2 regions of the Nocardiopsis moroccensis genome follow, and region 1 is predicted to be linked to the other one. Evidence: predicted binding sites of a transcription regulator. Region 1 holds the regulator's gene; the other holds the start of a gene.
What was found. Region 1 encodes LexA, which represses DNA repair genes until DNA is damaged. Its sites were predicted from a motif close to TCGAACANNTGTTCGA; they were not measured.

Region 1 (3,933 bases):
CGTCCCCGCCCCGCACACCTCCCAAGGTGCCACCGGTGCGGGTTCTCGGATGTGAGGAACCGCAAGAGCCGAGCGTCCTTCGTCTGCCAGAACCCCACCTGCGGATGGGTCGGGAACGCCGACACCAACGCCGCCCACAACATCGACCACGCCGCCCGACAGGCGGCGCTTCGAGAACCCGCGCAAGGAAGAGGCGTGGCAGGACGTGGAGGCCGACAACGGCCCGCGAAGCGTCAACCGAAGCGGAAGGGCGACCCGCATGGGAAACCCTGAGCTGGAAGCCCCCGCGTTCACGCGGGGGAGACTTCACAGCCCGTCGAGGAACTCCTCGACCACCGGGGCGACCTCGGATGAGAAGGGCCGGTCGGCGTCGGGAGCCGCGGCCCCCGGCGAGTCGTCGTATTCGCGCAGGACGTGGTCCACCCCGGGCAGGTCCACCCGCTCGGCGTCGCTCAGACCGGTCATGAGCCGGTCCACCTCCTCGCCGGTCACCTGGGCGTCCTCCTCACCCCACAGAACCAGGACCGGGGTCCGGGACGGCAGGTCCGAGGCCAGCTCCACCGGGTCGAAGGAGTCGATCCAGGCGAGGTAGTCCTCGTTCTCCGGACTGAACAGACCGGTGGCGTCCCCCGGGGGCAGTTCCCGGCCGTCGCGGATCGCTGCCCGGGCCGCCCGGGTGTCGGAGAGCATCTGGACGGCCCCCGCCGTGCCCACCGCGCCACGGGCCTCACCGGTACGGACCTGTTCGGTCAGCTGCCGGTCGATGAGGTCGAGCATGCGGGTGCCGGGCGGGGCGGCCAGCACGAGGGCGGGTTCGGCGTCGAGGACCTCGTGGGCGCGCAGGGCGAACAGGGCGCCCTCGCTGTGGCCCAGGATGACCGTGCGCTCGGGGTCCACCTCGGGCTGGGCGAGCAGTTCCTCGTAGGCGGCGGCCATCTGCTGGTCGTAGACCAGCGGGTCCACCGGGCGTTCCAGGGCCTCCAGCTCCGCCTCGTCCATGTCGGCGGGGTCCCCGCTGCCGAACTTGTCGTAGCGCAGGGAGGCCGCGCCCGCTCCGCTCAGGACCCGGGCGAGGTTGAGGTTGGTGTCGGCTTCGGGACGGGTCTGGCTGTTGCCGTCCCGGTCGGTGGGGCCGCTGCCGGAGACGAGGAGCACCCCGGGGACGGCCTCGTCACCGGTGTGGGCGGGAGCGGTGAAGGTGCCGGGCACGGTGAACCCGCCCCCGTGGAAGGAGACCTCCCGCTCGTGCCCGACCGCGCCGGGCAGGGCCGGCCCGTCGTCGTCGGCGGGGGTGCAGGAGGTGGCGATCAGAGCACCGGTGACCAGCACCGCGGCCAGCGCGGTGCGGGGGCGGCCGGTGCGCCGGGAGAGCGCGGGGGCGGAAGCAGGTGTCGACACGCCCTCAGCGTATCGGCCCGCTGGCCGCCCCCGACGTGGCCGGGAGTCGGAGAGGGATCAGACCCGGCGCATGACCGTGACGACCTTGCCGAGGACGGTGGCCTCGTCGCCCCTGATGGGCTCGTAGGCGTCGTTGCGCGGCATCAGCCAGACGTGCCCGTCCGGTTCGCGGTGCAGCACCTTCACGGTCGCCTCGTCGTCCAGCAGCGCCGCGACGATGTCCCCGTTCTCGGCGTCCTGCTGTTGACGGATCACCACCAGGTCACCATCGGTGATGGCGGCGTCGATCATCGAGTCGCCGACCACGGTGAGCATGAAGAGCCGGCCCTCGCCGACCAGTTGGCGGGGCAGGGCGAGGATGTCCTCGACCGCCTCCTCCGCCAGGATCGGGCCGCCGGCGGCGATCCGTCCGACCAGCGGGACCGAGGCGGCCCGTGCGGGGCCGGCGGCGAGCTCCTCCGCAGGCACGGCCTGCGCGGAGTCGCGGCCCGGCGTGCGCAGTTCCACCGCGCGCGGTCGGTTCTGGTCGCGGTACAGGTAGCCCTTGCGCTGGAGCACCTTGAGCTGGTGCGCGACGCTGGACGGGCTGGACAGGCCGACCGAGTCCCCGATCTCCCGGATGGACGGCGGGTAACCGTGGTCCCGGACGTACCGCTGGATGCAGTGCAGAACACTCTGCTGGCGTGCGGTGAGTTTGGGGGCTTCGGGCGTGGCAGTACCCGTGTCACCCACAGGCGAAAGAACGGTGGTGGGTCCGGAGCCCACGGCTCCGGGATTCTCCTCCGGCACGGCCGGGCCTCCTCGGCGTTCGGTTCGGTCAGGGCCTGATCGTCTGGCCAGTACCGGCCCGCGACCGCGCCGACCTGGTGGTCCACGTGACGGCGAAACCGGCGTGAAATCAAGGTCAACATTAGTCGTTGCACACGGTGATATCAAACAAGCGTTCGAGGACGTGTGGATATCTCATTGTGTTTTCACGACCCGTTTCTGATGGCCTTCGCTTATGTGTGTACACGTGTTCACCCGTCGTTGTCCCCCGAATGCGGGAAGAGGTTCGCGGAACCGGTCCGGGCGGGCCGATCCGGGTATGGGGTTCGTCTCGTGTCCGCGGTGGTTCCCGCCGCCGACAGCAGGTGGGACCGGTGCCGGGGGAGCCCGTGCCGTACCGGGGTGTGGCGTCGGGGAACCTCCTGCTCCGACGCCCTTATCCTTGGGGTCGGCGGCCGGTGCCGCCCCTTCCGCCCCCGCCCGCGCCGGGAACCCGTGCGCCGCCCCGCCGTCCGGAAGCGGCCCCTTCACCGGACACGCCGCCGCCAAGGTTGCGGGCATTCCGGCAGGCCTCTAGGTTCGACCACAACATCTGGTGTCGCCCAGGGGGTCGTGGTCCAGAAATTGTGGTTAAGTAGACCTTGAGGGTTGTTGGTCGGGTAGAGGGAAGCCAGGTGAACCGGGATGCATTGTCCGTTCTGTCGCCATCCGGACACCCGGGTGATCGACAGCAGGTCCACCGATGACGGTGCGGCCATCCGCCGCCGCCGGTCCTGCCCCGTCTGCGAACGCCGTTTCACCACCCAGGAGACCGTCCTGCTGATGGTGGCCAAGCGTTCCGGGGTCACCGAACCCTTCAGCCGTACCAAGATCATCGCCGGGGTGCGCCGGGCCTGCCAGGGCCGTCCCGTCTCCGAGGACGCCCTCGCCAAACTCGGCCAGCAGGTCGAGGAGGAGATCCGCGGCAGAGGGGTGGCCGAGGTGCCGGCCCACGAGATCGGCCTGGCCATCCTCGGGCCGATGCGGGACCTGGACGAGGTCGCCTACCTGCACTTCGCCAGCGTCTACCGGGGCTTCGAGAGCCTGGCCGACTTCGAGGCCGAGATCGCGAGCCTGCGCAGGGACCGCGAGGACGAGGACGACTCGCGGGCGGCCAGGCCCACGGCCGACACCGCCCCCTGACGGACCGGACGTTCACCGAACCGTCCGGGGTCGCAGCGACAGCAAGGACACCCGCGCGGTCACCGCAGGTCCGCGCACGAACAGCACTTCGGGGAGTCGCCGCCATGACGGAAACCACGAGCGGTCCCACGGGACGCAAGGGAAAGGGCCCGCGCAAGGGCCTGAAGGTGAAGCGGGTCTTCACGACCGCGGACACGCACCCCTACGACACCCTCGAATGGGAACGCCGCGACGTCGTCATGACCAACTGGCGTGACGGCACCGTCAACTTCGAGCAGCGCGGTGTCGAGTTCCCCGCCTCCTGGTCGGTGAACGCCACCCAGATCGTGGCCAGCAAGTACTTCCGCGGCGCCGTCGGCACCCCCGAGCGCGAGTGGAGCCTCAAGCAGCTCATCGACCGCGTCGTCGGGGTCTACACCGAGACCGGGCGCGCCCACGGCTACTTCGCCTCCGAGGAGGACGCCGAGGTCTTCGACCACGAACTGAAGTACGCCCTGGCCCACCAGTTCTTCAGCTTCAACTCACCGGTCTGGTTCAACGTCGGAACCTCGGCCAGGGCCCAGGTCAGCGCGTGCTTCATCCTCT
Region 2 (3,933 bases), 1.2 Mb from region 1:
TTCCTCGACCTCGTCGTGGCCGATCTCGCCGGGCGCGGCCTGGGCCAGCCCGCCCCGCCCCCGCCCCTGCCGCCGCACCCCGGCCAGACCGGCCCCGCGCAAACCGGCCGGGGGCCACAGGGACCGCGCCCCCAGGACCTACCGCCGACCGGTCCACCGCCGCCCGGACCGCGGATGACCCCCCAGGACATCCGCGAGCAGCGCTTCGCCACCACCCGGTTGACCACCGGCTACAACGAGCAGGAGGTCGACGAGTTCCTGGACCGCGCCGAGTACACACTGGACGTCCTCCAACAGGGCCGGCCGGAGCGGGCCACCCTCACCTCCGAGGAGGTGGAGCGGGTCCAGTTCGCCACCACCCGGGCACGCCCCGGGTACGACCCGGCCCAGGTCGACCGGTTCCTGGACGTGCTCGCCGAGGAGTTGCGCCACTACGAGCGCTCCTGACACCGGACACGCCGCCTCCGCCACCCCGCACAAAGGAAAGCGGAAAGTAATATTTGGACACAGGGAGTAATCACCCTGAGTCACGGGCGTTCTGAGGGGGGAGCAGCATGCCACACGCGACGCCAGGGCACTCTCCGGCCTGTGCGGTCCACGGGGTTCCCGGCTGTACCGCCACCCCCGGGCGGCTGACCGCGCACCGGCCCTCCCCGCACGGGCCCAGGCGGGAGCCGTGCGGGCTGGACCCCGACGAGGAGATCGTTCCGGCGTCCGCGCACCCCTGGGAAAAACCGCTGTTCGTACTGTGCGCGACGGTGTCCCTGGCGCTCACCGCGGTTCTGCTGAGGCTGGTGTGGTCCTTTTCCGGGTCGGTGCTGTGGACCGCACTGGCACTGACCGCGGCACCCCTGGCGTGCTGGTCGGTGCGCGGTATGCGCTACGCCCGCGAGTGCGCGGAGTCGGTCCGGATCTCGCCGACGCAGTTCCCCGAGGCCCACCGGATGTTGGTGTCCCTGGCCACGGACATGGGGCTGTCCCGGACCCCGGAGGCGTACGTGCGGGTCGGTCCGGTCTCCACCAGCACCGACGCCGCCGCGCACGGGCTCCGTCGCTACCTGGTGCTGCCCGACGCCCTGTTCGACGGGGACGGCCGCCTGCGCGACCCGGACGCCCTGGCCTTCCTCATCGCCCACCAGGTGGGCCATGTGGTCGCCGGGCACACCGGGTACTGGCGCCGGTTGGCCACCGTCGGCGCCGACCTGGTTCCGGGTCTGGGCTCCGCGCTGTCCCGTGCCGCCGAGTACACGGCCGACAACCACGCCCACGCGCACCTGCCCGAGGGGGTGCACGCGGTACACCTGTTCGCCGGGGGCCCGAACCTGTACACACGGGTGAACATGGGCGAGATGGCCGCCCGGGCGCGTACCGACCGGGGATGCTCGCTGCTGCTCTACCACCTGCTCTCGCGGCGTCCGAGCAACACCAGGCGAATGGCCGCGCTGCGCGACCGCACCCGCCGCGGCCGGGTGTTCCTGTAGTTCCGCCCCGGCACACGGGCGGACCGGCACACCAGCCCGCGCCCCCGTGGGGACACGGACCGCGCCGATCCCCGAAGGACTTGACTCTGTCGAACGTGTGTTCGATATGGTGTTCGAGTGAGTCTCCTGAACGAACAGATCGACGTCCGTTCCACCGACCGTGGCAACCCCGCCCAGTTCACCTGGCGCGGCCACACCTTCCGGGTGCGCAGGATCATCGGCGACTGGCCCGCCCGCCCCGAGGCCCCGGGTGTCCCGGCAACACAGATTCACCTGCTCCGCGTCTCGGCCGAGTCGGAGTCGGGCGTGCCCAGCATCATCGACATCACCCGGGACGTCGCCTCGGACCGCTGGACCATGCGGCGCCAGTGGAACTAGGCACGGAGCCGACTCCGCAGCCCGGCTAGCACGGCCCACCCGCCGTGACGCTTCTATGTCAAGTGGCGGGCTGAAGAGAGACAACAGCCCGCTCTCTCACCACTTGATCAGCGACCATCGCCCGATACACCACATCCATCAAATGCCGCTTCAACGCCCGATACGCACCCTTGGTGCCCTTGGCCTCCTGCCGGGAACGCACGAACTCCCGGGCCGGCCCATGGAACCGGGCCTGCACCACAGCGATCGAGTGCAGCGCCCGGTTCACCTGCCGGTTCCCACCCCGATGCAACCGGTGCCGCTGGCGCCCCGAGGAGAACACCGGGATCGGCGCGCACCCCGCCCACCGGGCCATCCTCGCCGAGGTCTTGAACCGCGACACGTCCCCTACCTGCGAAAGCAACACCGCAGCCCAGACCACACCCACACCACGAATCCCCAACAGGTTCGGCGCCAACGGCTCCACCAACTCCTTGAGCCGCCGCTCCACCCCAGCGATACGCACCAACAGCGTGTGCACCTCACCCAGCTGCTCGGCCAGCGCCCATCGCACCACCTCACCCAGCTCGGCCCCCTCCACCAGCGCACGCACCCGTCCCACCTTGGCCCGGGTGGCCAACGCACCCTTGCCCAGGTTGTGGTCCAGTTCCCGGTGCAGCATCGCCAGCACCCGGTTGGTCAGGGCCACCCGCCGCCGCACCAGGTCCTGGCGCAGATCCACCAGCACACGCACCTGCCGCACCAGCGGATCGAGACGGTGGCGGGCCAGATCAGGGTCGGCCATCGCCGCGCGGGCCACCGCCACCGCGTCGATCACGTCGGACTTGGCGCCCACCGCCCCGCTCAGGCGGCGGTGGGCGGCCATCGCGCGCGCCGGCACCCACACCACTTCCTGGCCCGCCCCCAACAAGGCGTCAGCGATGGCCCGGCCCAGCCCGGGGCCGCCCTCGATCGCCCACAACACCGGGGCATCGCCCGCCAGAGGGCGGATCCAGGCCAGGAGCTCGCCCAGGGCCTGCGGGCCCGCGGTGACCTTCTTGGCAGTGCCCAGCCGGGTGCCGTCATCGGCCAGCGCGAGGGCCTGGTGCATGTTCTTGTGCGGATCGATGCCCACTGTCACCATGGTGGTGTCCTGTCTTTCCTTTGTTCAGGAACGGGACGACTACCAGGGCCCTGGCCCGGGGGACAGATCTACTGTGAGTTATCGGCTGCACAGGCTTCTATGAGGTCACTCCCGCGGCCAGGGTCTTGGCCTGCGGGTGCTGGTGGACAGGTCACGACAAGGTCCACGTGGGACAGATCTTGCTGGAGTCACCCCAGCCCCGCTGTCGGGCGGCTCCCGTCGAAACCCTCCCGACACACACCAGGATGAACCAGTAGATCTTGCTACCAGGGGCAACTTCGGCGCCCATTTCGCTTCTGGTAGCAAGATCACGGTGGAGGAGGGGGCCGAAGCGGCCAGGGCGAAGTGGGCACAGGAGAGCGGGGAGCGGGGGCCGGAAGCGGAGGTCAGCGCTCGTAGTGGGGCTCGCCCTCGGGCTCGCGGGCGCAGCGGATGCGTTCGAGGATCCGATCAGCCATCCGCGGCAGTCCGTCCGGGGCGAACCAGCCCACGTCGAGGCTCTCGTCGCCGTCGACCCCGAGCTCACCGCCCACGGGACGGCAGCGGAAGGCGAGGTCGAGGAACTGCACCTGATCACCGTTGGGGTAGGTGTGCGGTTCCTGGCCGATCACGGTGGCGAGGCGCTCCACCTCCACCAGCACCCCGGTCTCCTCGCGCACCTCGCGGACCACCGCCCGGGCGGGCTGCTCCCCGGGTTCGAGGATGCCGCCCGGGGTGGCCCAGCGACCGTCGTCGGAGCGCCGGTGCAGCAGCACCCGGCCGCCGTCATCGAGAACCACGGCGGTCACACCCACCAGGGGGAGGAGGTCGTGGCCGACGTGCCGGCGCAGCTTCCGGAGGAACTCGGGAACGGGCATACCACCGACACTAACGCCGGTCCGGTCAGCCTCGCCGGCGGCGGAGTTCGGCGTACTCGTCGGCGAGGATCGACATCAGGACCGCGTCGTGCCA

Region 2: the regulator LexA is predicted to act here: its motif matches at 1,571-1,586, upstream of ACUKCB_RS19080 (DUF6504 family protein).

The regions. Positions count from the first base shown of each region.
Region 1 covers NZ_CP199747.1:3,076,801-3,080,733, reverse strand. The annotation lists gene ACUKCB_RS13710 (RNA-guided endonuclease InsQ/TnpB family protein) at 1-55, shown strand, start outside; gene ACUKCB_RS13705 (hypothetical protein) at 52-273, shown strand; gene ACUKCB_RS13700 (alpha/beta hydrolase family protein) at 307-1,398, opposite strand; gene lexA (transcriptional repressor LexA) at 1,456-2,163, opposite strand; gene nrdR (transcriptional regulator NrdR) at 2,851-3,348, shown strand; gene ACUKCB_RS13685 (vitamin B12-dependent ribonucleotide reductase) at 3,453-3,933, shown strand, end outside.
Region 2 covers NZ_CP199747.1:4,305,146-4,309,078, forward strand. The annotation lists gene ACUKCB_RS19070 (DivIVA domain-containing protein) at 1-447, shown strand, start outside; gene ACUKCB_RS19075 (M48 family metallopeptidase) at 555-1,481, shown strand; gene ACUKCB_RS19080 (DUF6504 family protein) at 1,599-1,859, shown strand; gene ACUKCB_RS19085 (IS110 family RNA-guided transposase) at 1,918-2,982, opposite strand; gene ACUKCB_RS19090 (NUDIX hydrolase) at 3,369-3,839, opposite strand; gene ACUKCB_RS19095 (GNAT family N-acetyltransferase) at 3,865-3,933, opposite strand, start outside.